DNA from 4 places in the Bradyrhizobium sp. Crot121 genome. Region 3 is predicted to be linked to each of the others. Evidence: riboswitches for the same ligand, from Rfam matches in the RefSeq annotation. Region 3 holds a riboswitch; each other region holds the start of a gene.
What was found. Region 3 has a riboswitch for cobalamin ahead of AC5ZGW_RS01025 (DUF1636 domain-containing protein). Riboswitches for the same ligand answer to the same signal wherever they lie in the genome.

Region 1 (3,586 bases), on a different contig from region 3:
GACGCTGTCGTTGGCGCGCCCTGCACGAAGGACAGCACTTCAGTGCGGAGCTTGTCGAGCAAGAGGCGCGCGCTGACATAGGCGTAGTTCGGCTCCTGCTCGACCAGCGTACGCGCTGCCATCACGCTGGCGAGCGCGAGTTCCTCCTGGCTGATGCCGTCATAGAGATTGCGCTGGATTTCCGCGACGACAGGCGCAGCGTCGACACCGTCGAGCCCGGCGCAGGCCTCGCCGACGATCATCGCCAGCCGCGCATGGTCGAGCGGCACCTTGCTGCCGTCCGCGAGCGTGACGTGGACGATTGGCCCGCTCGATGCCGTTGCGGATTTAGTTGCCTGCTGTTCGGCGCGCTGCCGCGCCCGCTCCTCGCGATAGAGCACATAGGCGCGCGCCACCTTGTGATGGCCGCTGCGCATCAATGCCAGTTCAACCTGGTCCTGGATGTCCTCGATATGAAAGGTGCGGCCTTCGCTCATCCGGCGCGACAGCGCGCCGACGACTTCGGCGGTCAATTCCTCGACCGCTTCGTGCACGCGGCGCGACGCAGCCGCCGTATTCCCCTCGACCGCAAGGAAGGCCTTGGTCATCGCCACCGAGATCTTCCCGGCATCGAATTGCGACACCGTGCCATTGCGGCGGATCACCTGCATCGGCAGCCGTGCTTCCGGCGCCGCGATTGATTCGGGGCGCAGGTGGATGAGAGGTGACGCGGTGGTTTCGCGATCGAGAGAGAGTGACATCTTGCAGACCCCGTGATGTTGCTGGGGCCGGATGCCAGAGGCGACGCTGCGTGATGATGCCGGCGGCGTACCGGCATGAGCCTGCAAGCGGCCGCCGGGACACCCCGCCCGTGGACGTTATTTGCTGTCACGGCAGGTCTCCTGGCTCGCAGGTCGGCGTCACTCCCCGTCTTCCCAATGCGATGCCGCATCAGTGACGTCTAAAATCGGGAGCAACTCACTGCTTACAGTTGCGGGGGCAGCGCTGGATTCTCGCGAGAAACGCGCGATCACCAGCTTCCCTCTTAGCCACCATTCCTTGCGTCATGATGGACCGTGACAGCTACATCTGGTGCGATTTGGAGAATGCTGTCAATGGCACGTATGGGCGAAGCGCAAAAATTCCGGTCCATGCCGTTGGCGCTGTGAACAACCGGCTCCACGCGCACGTGATGTCAGCCGAGTTGACGTTCGCGCGATCTTGCCGGTAAGTGAACGCGTCGTGGTTCTTCGGAGAGATCTTTTCCGGAGCTAAGAGGGAAGCCGGTGTAAAGCCGGAGCTGCCCCCGCAACTGTAAGCGGCGAGCCGCGGTCCACAATTGCCACTGAAGCCTGCAAAGCTTCGGGAAGGCCGGACCACAGCAACGACCCGCGAGCCAGGAGACCTGCCTCGACAACATACACGTCCTCGGGCGGGGTGTCCCGGTGGTGCGGTTGCGATTCCGTGCGCACCTCGCGCAGGGAATCCAGACGTGTCACTACGGCCTTTGCCCCCAACTCATGGGGTTAAGCCAATGTCTTCCACTTCACTTGTTGTTGCGTCCCTCGGCACGCCGCGGATCGGTCCGCGGCGTGAACTGAAATTCGCGCTGGAACGCTTCTGGTCCGGCGCATCAGACGAAAAGACGCTGATCGAAACCGGCGTCGGGCTGCGCGCGGCCAATTGGGCGCGGCAAAAGAAACTCGGTATCACCGTGATCCCGTCGAACGATTTCTCGTTCTACGATCAGGTGCTCGACACCTGCGCAATGGTCGGCGCTATCCCAGAAAGCTATGGCTGGACCGGCGGCGCGGTGCCGCTTGCGACCTACTTCGCGATGGCGCGTGGCGCCAAGGCCGACGCGCATGACGAGGCCTGCGGACATGCCCATCACGCACATGGCGTGGCGGCGCTCGAAATGACGAAATGGTTCGACACCAACTATCACTACATGGTGCCGGAGCTTCGCAAGAACCAGTATTTTGCACTCTCATCACGCAAGCCGATCGAAGAGTATGAGGAGGCGAAGGCGCTGGGTTATCAGACCCGCCCCGTGCTGGTCGGCCCAGTCACGTTCCTGAAACTGGCCAAGTCCAAGGAACCGCATTTCGCCACGCTGTCGCTGCTCGACAGGCTCCTGCCGGTCTATATCGAACTATTGCGCGAACTCGCTGCCCGCGGTGCGGAATGGGTACAGATCGACGAGCCCTGTCTCGTGCTTGATCTGGACGCCGCCGCTCAGCAAGCCCTACGGCGCGCCTATTCCGAAATCGCCAAAGCGGTGCCGGACATCAGGATCATGCTGGCGACCTATTTCGGCGGGCTCGGCGGCAATCGTGCGGTCGCGTTTGATCTTCCGGTCGCCGGCCTGCATCTCGATCTCGTGCGCGCGCCCCAGCAGCTCGGCGATCTCATCGACGTTCCGAAAGAACGGGTGCTGTCGCTCGGCGTGATCGACGGCCGCAACGTCTGGCGCGCAGATCTGAGCCGGATCCTCGATCAGCTTGGGCCCGTCGTCGCAAAGCTCGGCAAGGAGCGCATTCAGATCGCGCCATCCTGCTCGCTGCTTCATGTACCCATCGATCTCGCCCTGGAAACCAAGCTCGATCCCGAGGTGAAGACCTGGCTTTCATTCTCGGTGCAGAAGCTCGAAGAGCTTGCCGCGCTGGGCGCGGCGCTTGGAAGTGGCCGGGCCCCTGCGTCCGAAGCGATCCGAGCGTCCGATGCCGCCGCGGCCGCGCGCAAGACCTCACCGCGGATTCACGATGCCAAGGTTGCCCAGCGTCTCGCCGCCATCGATGGCGGCATGCGCCATCGTGCCAGCCGGTTCGCCGAGCGTGCCGAGGTGCAGCGCGAGCGGTTCAATCTGCCACGCTTCCCGACCACGACCATCGGCTCCTTCCCGCAGACAACTGATGTCAGAAACGCACGCGCCGCACATGCCAATGGTGCACTCAGCGATACCGCATACAAGACCTATCTGCAGCATCAGACTGCGCGCGCCATCCGTTGGCAGGAGAATATCGGGCTCGACGTCCTGGTCCATGGCGAGTTCGAGCGCAACGACATGGTGCAGTATTTTGGCGAGCAGCTTTCCGGCTTCGCCTTCACCGAGCTCGGCTGAGTGCAGTCCTATGGCTCGCGCTGCGTCCGGCCGCCGATCCTCTACGGCGACGTCTCACGACCACAGGCGATGACGGTCGAATGGTGGCAATTCGCGCAGTCACTGACGGCAAAGCCGGTGAAGGCGATGTTGACCGGCCCCGTGACCATCCTGAACTGGTCGTTCGTCCGCGACGACCTGCCGCGCAGCGACGTGTGCCGACAGATCGCGCTCGCGATCCGCGACGAGGTGCGCGATCTGCAGGCGGCCGGTGCAGGCATGATCCAGATCGACGAAGCGGCACTGCGGGAAGGCCTGCCGCTGCGCGGGTCGGAATGGAAGACCTATCTCGATTGGGCGGTCGATAGTTTCCGCATCTGTTCCTCCGGCGTGCAGGACGAGACCCAGATCCACACCCACATGTGCTACTCCGAGTTCAACGACATCATCGACGCCATCGCGGAGATGGACGCCGATGTCATTTCGATCGAGACCTCGCGCTCG
Region 2 (3,586 bases), on a different contig from region 3:
ATCTCAGTCCGTCATCACCCAGTTTCCCGCATAGCTCCCTATGACGAGGTCGCCGAAGGGCCAATACCGGAAGTAGCCAGCCTAATCGATCACCCGGTCGATGCGGGCGCTGAACGTCGGCGAAAATTCGAGCGATCCGCTCCGTCAATCTTCCGCGCGCCAGGTGACTACCTATTCAAATGCCGCGATTGCAAGCACAACGGCGGCAAGGATCGGACCTGCATCGGCGACAAGCGGGCGATCATGTGCGCTGACTGCGCCTACGCACTGCCCAATGATCACGAACCTAGAAATATCGCCACGGACAAGCACCCGCAATCTGTGCGTTAGGAACTTTGTTCAATCTCAAGATCCTTCTAATATTTGCACTGCCGCAGGCAGGACAGAAGTACCAAGACTCACTTGCGATTACCCTCCGACCCGGACTGGGATTGCTACCGCACATCGTTCGATGACATTGAAAACCGTCACAAGCATCATAACCGATGAATGCAACTTCAGGGGCGGGATAACCTGAACAATACACTTTCGTTCCAGTCCAGCATTTGTCACCGTCCCCTTTTGAATCACTCCTCACGTATGTCATTCCCAGATCGGTGCAGTCTGCTGGCGACCCAAAGCGAAATGGGGCTGTCCCGATCCAGATTCCCCGGCTCCGCAAATGCATCCCTGGTTAGCAAGATAGCGCTTACTGCGAAGACTATCCTGAATAGGATCATAGAAGAGCCTCCCTATCTGTGACAGATGTGGAGGGGGATATCTGACCCACCGCAGAAGATATTTGAGCAACCAGAGACGCCTGTAAAGAAAGATCCGTATGTCGCACGACTCACCAGTGGTCAATCGCGCTCATTGCTTTCCTTTTGCTTCATGATTTCGCGGAGAGACTTCGGCCGCGGAGGTGACCTGTAGCGGCCCTCCCACGAGGCCGCGATCACGCCCTCGAAGGGAGCTTCCCCCGAGTGCAACTCGGCATTCCGCTATCGGTTGTGACTAGTTTAGCGTTCGCCGCGCCAGGCCCTGCCACCGAAATGCCCATGCCGATCCTCGACGAGACAACGCAGCCTGATCCGGCAGGGATGGAGGAGGTGCTAAATCGAAATGACCATCATACGCTGGATGCGAAGGACCATCACGGGTCGATGTCGCATTTGGGTCAAACTGAAGAAGAACGTGCGGTGATGGCCGAACAATTCGCAGGCGCATATTTGCTGAAGTAGAAATCCCGGCTTGGTCGGGGTGGGGTACCTGGCATTGCCGGCTACAAGGCGATCAACGCACTGGACTCTATGATCGGCCATCATACGCCGCGACACGAAGCTCTTGGTTGGGCTGCGGCGCGCGCATCGATGATGTGGCAAACTTCATTCCAGCTCGCCTGACCGCTGTTCTCTTCGTGCTGCGCGCCCCGGTCTTCGCAGGGTGGTCATGCATGATGCGCGATGCGAACCGGCGCCGCTCGATTAATGCCGGCTGGCTCGAAGCCGCCATAGCTGGAGCGCTCGGCGAGCGGCTCAGCGGTCCGCGAGCGTATCACGAGACCATCGCGGCGGGAACTCGAGGCGCTCGCGAGGGCTGAGCTCGCGATCGTGGTCAACCCGAACGATCCCGACGGAAAGCATCATGATCAGAGTGAACTTCTTTCGATCCTGCCGCGTGTCGGCCGTCTAGTGATCGACGAAAGCTTTACCGAGCTAGCCCTGGCTTATCACCTGCGCCCGATCAGTCCCTCTTCGCCGTCCTTGGTCGCCCTGATCTTTCGCGGACCATCTCCTTTTTCGCCATTTTGATGGCGTGGCGGGCGTCGGTGGAGCCCTCGGGCGCGACGATGTCCCCGTCCTCGGCGGCATCTGGTTCGGACATCATCCGGCGTGGTCCCTTTGGCTTGACAAGTTGCGGCCCAGAGCAAATGGTCGGCCCGCGTTGGTGCCTGTTCTGCGACAGGCGAAGAGGGAATGCGATAGGGCTCGAGCCAAACGGCTTGGCCTGAAAAGCAGCCGCCCCCGCGACCGTGACCGGAGAGATGCCCGAAGCCACTGATCCCCTGGGGATCGGGAAGGCGGGGATCGAAGGGAAAGACCCTGCTCCGCAAGCCGGGAGACCTGCCAGCGCAACGTTGAGACCGGCGGACGGGGTGTTCCGCGACGGGGAAAGCGAAGCCTCCTCAAGGACGGTTCGTGCACCTCATCGCTTCCCGCCGTCAATTCAGGAAGGGGCGATGATCGTCACTCTTCACGTTTGCATCACATGCCGCCCGGGCCAGACGCTCGGGGAAGGCGAGATTACGCCCGGTGCGCGCCTGCATGCCGCTATTCTCGACGCGGGCGTGCCTGACGGCGTCGTCGTTCCCGTCGAATGCCTGTCCGCCTGTAACCAGGGCTGCTCGGTCGCGCTCAGCGCGCCGGGACGGTGGTCCTATGTCTACGGTCGCTTGTCCGATGGCAACGCGCACGACGTGATTGCCGGCGCGTCAGCTTACGCGGCGGCACCCGATGGCATCGTGCCATGGCGCAGCCGGCCGGAGATCTTCCGCAAACAATCGCTCGCTCGCATTCCACCTATCGCCGCCCTGCCAGAAGCCGCGGAATGAACACGCTCGCAAAAGTCCCTGTCACGGTCGTCACTGGCTTGGCATCACTCTGGAAGACGCGCCGAAATTCGATCGCGGCTGCGCCGCGCGAGGCGTCATGAGTACGGTCGCTATCAAGGGCTGGTGCCCTGGCGCGTTGCGGCCGATGCAGTCAGGCGACGGGCTCGTGGTCCGCGTGCGCCCCTATGGCGGAAGGCTCGATGCGGCACAGGCGGCAGGGCTGGCTGATCTGGCAGAGTGTTACGGCAACGGCTTGATCGACTTGACCAGCCGGGCCAACTTCCAGATCAGAGGCGTGAGTGATCAGGGACACTTGTCTCTGCTCGACGGTCTCGCCCAATTGAAGCTGCTTGACCATGATCCGGAGGCCGAGTCGCATCGCAACATCCTGGTGACACCGTTCTGGGGCATAGGCGATGACACGCGTTCGCTCGCAGCCGAACTGGAGCAGGCCCTTGCCGGCAGTGGGCTAGCTCTTCCGACCAAATTTGGCTTCGCTGTCGATGACGGCAAGGAACGGGTGCTTGCTGGCGCATCCGCGGACATTCGGATCGAGCGTGGCCGCGCGGGCGGCCTTTTGGTGCGCGCCGATGGCGCTGAGTTTGGTCGCTCCGTTACGCGCGGCGACGCTGTGAGCGTTGCAGTCGCGCTTGCCGAATGGTTCATTACCTCAGGCGGCACCAGCGGCAGGCGAGGGCGCATGGCCGCCCACATCATGGCCGGCGCGAGATTGCCGGATGCACTGCTCGGTAGGACCGAGCCCGCACCGACGATCGCTGTGCCTCGTCCCGGTCTTTGTCCGCTGGGTGCGATGGTCGGCGTCGCATTCGGGCAACTGCCCCATTCGGCGCTTCGGCTTATTGCCGCAGATGCGCAAGGGTTGCGTATGACACCGTGGCGGATGATTCTTGCTGAGGGAGCACGCACGATGCCGCGCGGTGCGGACCTCATCACCGAGGCCGATGACCCAGCGCTTCGCGTCATCGCTTGCAGCGG
Region 3 (3,586 bases):
CATCTAGATCCTTCCTTCCAGCACATCGCTGAGGTCGGCGACGTCGGTCAGCAGGCGGGACGCGGCCCGCACCAGCGGGACCGCCAGTAGTGCGCCGGTGCCCTCGCCAAGTCTCATGTCGAGAGCGAGCAACGGCTGTGCCCGAAGTGCCGCCAATACGATGTCGTGACCTTTCTCGGCCGACCGGTGCGCGAAAACGCAATAGTCGCGCGTCGCCGGCGCCAGCCTGACGGCGACGAGGGCGGCGGCAGACGAAATGAAGCCGTCGATGACGACCGGACGGCGATGTGCCGCTGCACCAAGCGCGGCGCCCGCCATCATCGCGATCTCGAGGCCGCCGAATTCCCGGAGTACCTCGAACGGCGCGGTCGCATCGCTGCGATTGGCTGCCTTGTGGATGGCGGCGCGCTTGCGGGCCATGCCTGGCTCGTCCTGGCCTGCGCCGACGCCGATGCAGTCATCGAGGGGAGCGGGCGCCAGCCGATGCACCAGGAGCGCGGAAGATGCGGTGTTGCCTATTCCCATCTCGCCGAGCGCAATGATGTCGGCGCCATCATCGATTTCGCTGGAAGCTATGGCAAAGCCGGCCGCGAGCGCCTTGTGCGCGTCCTGGGCCGACATCGCTGCCTCACGCGCCGAATTCGCGGTGCCGGTCCGAATCTTGATGCTGAGGAGATCGGGATGGGAAGGCAGCTCGCTGGCGACGCCGGCATCCACGACGCGGATCCCGACATCTGACGCGGCCGCAAAGGCGTTGGCGCTCGCTCGGCCTGCGAGATAAGTCCTCACCATCGCGGCCGTGACGGCGGACGGATATTGCGAAACGCCTTCTTCCGTCAATCCGTGATCACCGGCGAAAACGAGCAGAACGGCCTTTTGCAGCGCTGCGGCGGATGGATGCGCGATCATGCCGAGTTGCACCGCCAGGTCTTCGATTCGTCCCAGTGAGCCCGGCGGCTTGGCTTTGCCGTCGATTCGCGCGCGCATCGTTGCGGCAAGCGTCTGATCGAGCGGAGCGATTGCGGGAATTTGCCAATCGGATGGGATTTGGAAGGTCATGGGCTCCTCGTGCGCGCCTTAAGTGACCGAAGCAAACGGGCGGGTCAACTGCGGTTGACCGCCGTCGCGGGGACAGCTAGCGTGGCGGCGATGGTCCTTCCTTCGGGAAGGTGAAAAAGGGAAGTCGGTGCAATGCCGGCGCTGCCCCCGCAACTGTAAGCGGCGAGCCAAAGCCGAGGCCACTGGGATGACCGGGAAGGCGGCGAAAGGCGACGACCCGCGAGCCAGGAGACCTGCCATCGCGCATTGTGCTTTGGAGGTTCGTCGGGCGGGGTGCACCGGACGGAATGAGTTCGATGGTCTTCCCCCGTCGAACGCGATCCAACAAAGCTCGCGGCCGTCGTGGCCCTGACTTGAGCATCGTGATGGATCGCAACGACGTCGATCAGCAAGATACTGATTCTCGCCCGGGCGAATATTTGCCGCCGACTGCGCCCGGCGGTCCCGTCGTCGTGAGCGTATGCGTCACCTGCAAGACGTCCGAGGGCGTGTTGGCCGGGCCCGCCATGTTCGACGCGATCCGGGTCGCTACAGGCAAACGCGACGCGGCCGTTCAGGTCCGGCGCGTGCAGTGCTTGAGCGTGTGCAAGCGGCCGACCACGGTCGCGGTTTCGAGCTCGGATGGTTACACCTTCCTCTTCGGCGATCTCGAGCCCGAGGGCGCTGGTGCCGTCGCGTCTTTCGTCGATTCCTATCGCAAATCGACCTACGGCCTGGTGCCGTGGCGCGAGCGCGCCGAGATCCTGCGCAAGGGGATGGTGGCGCGGCTGCCGCCCGTTCGCTGGTCGCCCGAAGATGGCAGCGCTCCGAAATGACTGATCTCTCGACCACGCTGGTACTGGGCGGCGCACGCTCAGGCAAATCGGCTTTTGCCGAGCGAATGATTGCCGAAAGCGGCCTTGCTCGCGTGTATCTGGCAACAGCTACCGCAGGCGATGAGGAGATGCAGGACAGGATCGCGCATCATCGCAGCAGGCGCGGTTCGGATTGGACGACCGTGGAGGAGCCGTTGGCGCTCATCGATGTCCTGACGCAGGTATCGCGACCCGGCTGCGCGGTCCTGGTCGATTGCCTGACACTCTGGCTCTCCAACTTGATGCTCGCCGGGCGTGACCTTGATGTCGAGGCGAATCGGCTCGCGGAATTTCTGGGCGTCGCCGCAAACCCCGTTGTCCTGGTGTCGAACGAGGTTGGTCTCGGCATCGTGCCCGAAACCAGGCTCGGCCGCGATTTCCGCGATGCGCAGGGCCGTCTCAATCAGATGGTCGCCTCAAGCGTTCCCAACGTCATGTTCGTCGCGGCCGGCCTTCCGCTGTGGCTCAAACGTTCCTCTTAAGGAGTCCTGAAATATGTCCCGTGTTCCAGTCACCGTGCTCACTGGTTTTCTCGGTGCCGGCAAGACGACACTGTTGCGCTCGCTTCTGACGCAAGCCGACGGCCGCCGCATCGCCGTCATCGTCAACGAGTTCGGAGATGCCGGTTTCGACGGCGGTCTTGTCGAGGAATGCGCGGCCAAGGCCTGTGCGCCCGGCGACATCGTCGAGCTGACCAATGGCTGCATCTGCTGCACGGTCGCCGACGATTTCATTCCGACCATGGACAAGCTGCTCACGCGCGACGAGCCGCTGGACGCGATCGTGATCGAGACCTCAGGCCTCGCGCTGCCGCAGCCACTCTTGAAAGCGTTCGCGTGGCCTGCGATCCGCACGCGCGCAACCGTCGATGGCGTGGTGACGGTCGTCGACGCGTTGGCGCTATCAGAGGGACGCGTCGTGCTCGACGAACATGCGGTCGCGGCCCAGCGCGCCGCGGACGAGGAAATCGATCACGACGACCCGATCGAGGAAGTGTTCGAGGATCAGCTCGCCTGTGCCGACCTCGTGGTCCTTTCCAAGAGCGATCTGGTGTCGCCGGATGTGCTCAGCGGCATCGAAAACCGGCTTGCTGCACAATTGAGGCAAGGTGTCCGTGTCGTACGCTCCCATGGAGCGCTTGCGCCCGACGTCCTCATCGGGATGAAGGCCGATGCCGAGAACGACCTCGCTGCGCGGGCCGGGCATCACGGAGAGGAAGAGGAGCACGATCACGACGATTTCGACAGTATCGTCGTAAGGCCTGCGGCGGCCGAGAGCGTCGAGGCGATGCGCGCACGGGTCAGCGATGTCCTCAGCCTCGCGGGGGTGCTGCGCGTCAAGGGCCATGCGCGCATCTCCGAAAAGCCTGCGCCGATCGTGGTGCAGGCGGTCGGCAGCCGTGTTGAGCTGGCGTTCGCCCGGCCCGACGCCAGGCAGGCCGAGCATCTTGTCGTGATCGGCCTGAAGGGCTTCGACGCCGATGCCGCACGTCGGGCGCTTGCGGGGTAGCCTTTCGAAGGGCGATCAATGCATCTGAAACTCGACAGCGGTGGCAGCATCGACGACGGAGATGTCGCTCGCGACCTCGGCCAGGAAACCGCCGACATCGTGATATTGTCCGCCGCGGACAGTGATCTCGCGGCCTTCGGCGCTGCGCATGCGGCATTGCCTGC
Region 4 (3,586 bases), on a different contig from region 3:
ACGAGATGACCGGAGGCGAGTTGCAGCGACACATCGTTGAGCACGCGGCGGCCGGCGAGCACGACGTTGAGGTGTTCTACAACAAGCGCCGTCATGCGACGCCTCCGCCGAGCGCGCGACGCTCGCGCATGATGAGATAGAGGAAGAACGGCACGCCGATGATCGAGGTCAACACGCCCACCTTGATGTCCGACGTCGACGGGATGATGCGCACCGCGATGTCGGCCGCGAGCAACAGCGCCGAGCCGGCAAGCGCGCTCGGCACCAACAGCCGCGCCGGATCGTGGCCGATGACGGGCCGCATCAGATGCGGCGCGACCAGGCCGATGAAGCCGATGGTGCCGGTGACCGCCACCGCGCCACCGACGCCGAGCGCAACGCCTGCGATCACGAACAGGCGCAGGCGGCCGACATCGACGCCGAGGCTTTGCGCGGTCTCTTCGCCGAGCGTGAGCGCGCGGAAGGCGCTGGCTTGCGACAGCAGGATGGCCGCGCCGGCGACGATGAACGGCAGCGCCAGCGCGACATGCTGGAAGCTGCGGTCCTCCAGCGAGCCGAGCAGCCAGAACGCGATCTCGAGCGCCAGGAACGGATTGCTCGCGAGGTTCATCACCAGCGCCGTCGCAGCGCCCGCAAGGCTCGAGATCGCAAGCCCGGCGAGGATCAGGATCAAGAGGCCCGCATTGCGGCCTGCGATCGCGAGCAGCACGAAGACCGAGCCGAATGCGGCGATGATGGCGGCGACCGGCAGCGCATAGGAGCGGACGTCAGCCAACCCCAGCGCGATCACCAGCACCGCACCGAACGCCGCCGATTGCGGCGCGCCGAACAGCGAGGGCGAGGCTAAGGGATTGCGCAACAGGCCTTGCAGCGCCGCGCCTGACAGACCGAGGATGGCGCCGATCGCAAACGCCAGGATGGTGCGCGGCAGGCGAATCTCGCGCACGATCACCTGCGTGACATCGCTGCCGCCACCGAACAGCGCCTCGATCACCGTCAGCGGCGACAGCCGCACCGGGCCGGTGCCGAGCGAGATCAGCATCAGCAAGGCAACCAACGCAATCATTGCAACGGTCGCCCCCAACCGCCGCCGCGCGGCCAGACCCGCCGCTATCGTGAAATCCTGTGCACTCATCGCGCCCTGCTTCTTGCAGCGAATTCGGTGGCAGACAAGCGACACCGGAACAAAAAAACGTATGGGAGCCAGGGAGCCGCAGTTTCGCCGGGATTGACTCACGTGCCGCCGAAATCCTAGATGGCCCCGACGGTTCCTATCGGGATCAAAAGGGAATGCGGTACCGGGAAACTTCCCGTAAAGCCGCGGCTGCCCCCGCAACTGTATGCGGTGAATCCTTCGTCATATGCCACTGGGAGTCTCGGTCCTGGGAAGGCGACGAAGGGTAACGACCCGCGAGCCAGGAGACCTGCCGTCATACGTGGTCACACGCGACGATGTCGGTCGGGGAGTACAGGCATTTGCTTCACCTGAAGCGCGAAACGCGATGGTGAGCCTTGGTTCGCTGTGACGTGCCACTGACGTCATACCGAGGTCTCGCCGATGTTCTCTGCTACCACAGCCACCAAGCAACGCCGCGCGCTGCTGCTCGCGTCGAGCATGCTGGCGCCCGCTTTGTATGTTTCCGCCGCGCAGGCGCAGGAAGCGCCCTCCGAGCAATTGCCGCCGGTCGAGGTCAGGGCGCCCGGCGACCACAACCGCACCCGTGCCAAGCCCGCTTCCGACGGCACTCCAGGTCCCCGGCGTCCCGCGCCGGGCCAGGTGCCGACCAACGCGCAGCCGGCCGGCGGCGCGGGCGCTGGCGGCGCCGCCGCTGGCGGAGCTTCATCCGGTGGCGGTGGCGGCGGCCCGCAATTTGCCGGCATTGTCGGGACGTCCTCGACCGTGATCACCGCCGACGACATCGCGCATTCGCCGACCCAGGTTCTGGCCGAGATCATCGCGCAGGCCCCCGGCGTGCAGCTTCAATCGCTCTATGGCGGCGTGAACGGCGCCAAGACCTCGGTCGACCTGCGCGGCTTCGGCGCGTTCGCCACCGCCAACACGCTGTTCCTGCTCAACGGGCGACGGCTCAACGACATCGACATGGCGCAGGTGGATCTGTCGACCATCCCACTCGATTCGATCGAGCGCGTCGAGATCACCCGCGGCAACAGCGGCGCCGTGCTCTACGGCGACAATGCGATAGGCGGCGTGATCAACATCGTCACCAAGACCGGTGTCGGCGGCCCGCCGGTCTCGATCCGCGGCGAAGCCGGCTATGGCTCCTTCAACCAGCGCATGGCCGCGATCTCGACCGCGATGAATTCGGGACCATGGTCGGCGTCGTTCTACGGCAACGGCATCAAGTCCGACGGCTACCGCGTGAACAATGCGCTCGACCAGCGCAACGGCGTCGGCAATCTCAACTACACGACGCCGGACCTGAAAGCCTTCCTGACGGTGACCGGCGACGACCAGAAGCTGGGCTTTCCCGGCGGCAGGCTGGTCGATCCTTCGATCGGCGTCAATCAGCTCGTCACCGATCGCAAGGGCGCCGCCACGCCGTTCGACTATGGCAACCAGCAGGGCGCGAGCGCGACGACGGGCTTCACCAAGACGCTCCTGAACGGTGTCGACCTGATCGTCGATGGCGGCTACCGCCAGAAGGACACGCAAGGCGCGTTCTTCGGCACCTCGCCATTCATCAGCGCGGCATCCACCTACAATGACGCCGCGTTGCAGACCTGGTCGATCACGCCGCGGCTGAGCATCAGCAATTCGATCTTCGGGATTCCCTCGTCGATCCTGACCGGCATCGACTATTACGATGCAACGTTCCACCAGCAGCGCGGCGCGTTCCGGGGCGTGCCACCGATCCATACCTACGACCTGTCGCAGCAGTCGCTCGCCGGCTATTGGCAGCACACGGTTGGCCTCTTGCCCACCACCGATTTCTCCTATGGCGCGCGGGTGCAGAACACCTGGCTCAGCGCGCGCGACCGCTACGATCCGAACGCGCCGTTCGCCTTCGACGCGCAGGCGACGCCGCTCGACCAGAGCGAGACCAATTACGCGCTGCATGTCGGCGTCGAGCATCGCTTCACCGAAATGTTCTCGGTGTTCGCCCGCGCCGCGCACGCGTTTCGCACGCCCGATGTCGACGAGCGCACGTCCACCGGACCCGCGTTCGATGCGGACTTCAACCCGTTGCCGCAGAATTTCCAGTTGAAGACGCAGACCTCGCACGACGTCGAAGCCGGCTTCCGCGTCAAGACGGGCCGCTTCCAGGTGCAAACCAGCATCTACAACATGGACCTCGAGAACGAGATCCATTTCAATCCGGTGCTGTTCTACAACATCAACCTCGATCCGACCCGGCGTTATGGCTCCGAGACGCAGGCCTCGCTGCGCGTCAGCGATACCGTGTCGCTGCGCGGCGGCATGGCTTACACGCGCGCGGTGTTCCGCGAGGGACAGTTCGCCGGCAACGACGTGCCGCTGGTGTCGCGCTACACCGGCAATCTCGGCGTGACCTGGAATGTCTGGGACAACTATCTCGTGTTCGATGCCACGCTGCGCGCCTGGAGC

Region 1: linked by a shared signal. The riboswitch ahead of metE (5-methyltetrahydropteroyltriglutamate--homocysteine S-methyltransferase) and the one ahead of AC5ZGW_RS01025 (DUF1636 domain-containing protein) in region 3 are both predicted to bind cobalamin.
Region 2: linked by a shared signal. The riboswitch ahead of AC5ZGW_RS42340 (DUF1636 family protein) and the one ahead of AC5ZGW_RS01025 (DUF1636 domain-containing protein) in region 3 are both predicted to bind cobalamin.
Region 4: linked by a shared signal. The riboswitch ahead of AC5ZGW_RS24445 (TonB-dependent receptor) and the one ahead of AC5ZGW_RS01025 (DUF1636 domain-containing protein) in region 3 are both predicted to bind cobalamin.

What each region holds. Positions count from the first base shown of each region.
Region 1 covers NZ_JCAMOR010000044.1:13,643-17,228, reverse strand. Annotated here, with positions in the region: gene AC5ZGW_RS29745 (ribonucleoside-diphosphate reductase subunit alpha) at 1-740, opposite strand, end outside; cobalamin riboswitch at 855-1,073, opposite strand; cobalamin riboswitch at 1,206-1,406, shown strand; partial or broken gene metE (5-methyltetrahydropteroyltriglutamate--homocysteine S-methyltransferase) at 1,514-3,586, shown strand, end outside.
Region 2 covers NZ_JCAMOR010000114.1:12,925-16,510, reverse strand. Annotated here, with positions in the region: gene AC5ZGW_RS42355 (hypothetical protein) at 1,038-1,220, shown strand; partial or broken gene AC5ZGW_RS42350 (CobD/CbiB family cobalamin biosynthesis protein) at 1,242-1,537, shown strand; gene AC5ZGW_RS42345 (hypothetical protein) at 1,590-1,790, shown strand; cobalamin riboswitch at 1,908-2,124, shown strand; gene AC5ZGW_RS42340 (DUF1636 family protein) at 2,219-2,590, shown strand; gene cobG (precorrin-3B synthase) at 2,688-3,586, shown strand, end outside.
Region 3 covers NZ_JCAMOR010000001.1:241,197-244,782, reverse strand. Annotated here, with positions in the region: gene cobS (adenosylcobinamide-GDP ribazoletransferase) at 1-3, opposite strand, end outside; gene cobT (nicotinate-nucleotide--dimethylbenzimidazole phosphoribosyltransferase) at 4-1,059, opposite strand; cobalamin riboswitch at 1,134-1,314, shown strand; gene AC5ZGW_RS01025 (DUF1636 domain-containing protein) at 1,425-1,874, shown strand; gene cobU (bifunctional adenosylcobinamide kinase/adenosylcobinamide-phosphate guanylyltransferase) at 1,871-2,395, shown strand; gene cobW (cobalamin biosynthesis protein CobW) at 2,409-3,422, shown strand; gene cobN (cobaltochelatase subunit CobN) at 3,441-3,586, shown strand, end outside.
Region 4 covers NZ_JCAMOR010000030.1:5,146-8,731, forward strand. Annotated here, with positions in the region: gene AC5ZGW_RS24435 (ABC transporter ATP-binding protein) at 1-95, opposite strand, end outside; gene AC5ZGW_RS24440 (FecCD family ABC transporter permease) at 92-1,066, opposite strand; cobalamin riboswitch at 1,249-1,446, shown strand; gene AC5ZGW_RS24445 (TonB-dependent receptor) at 1,559-3,586, shown strand, end outside.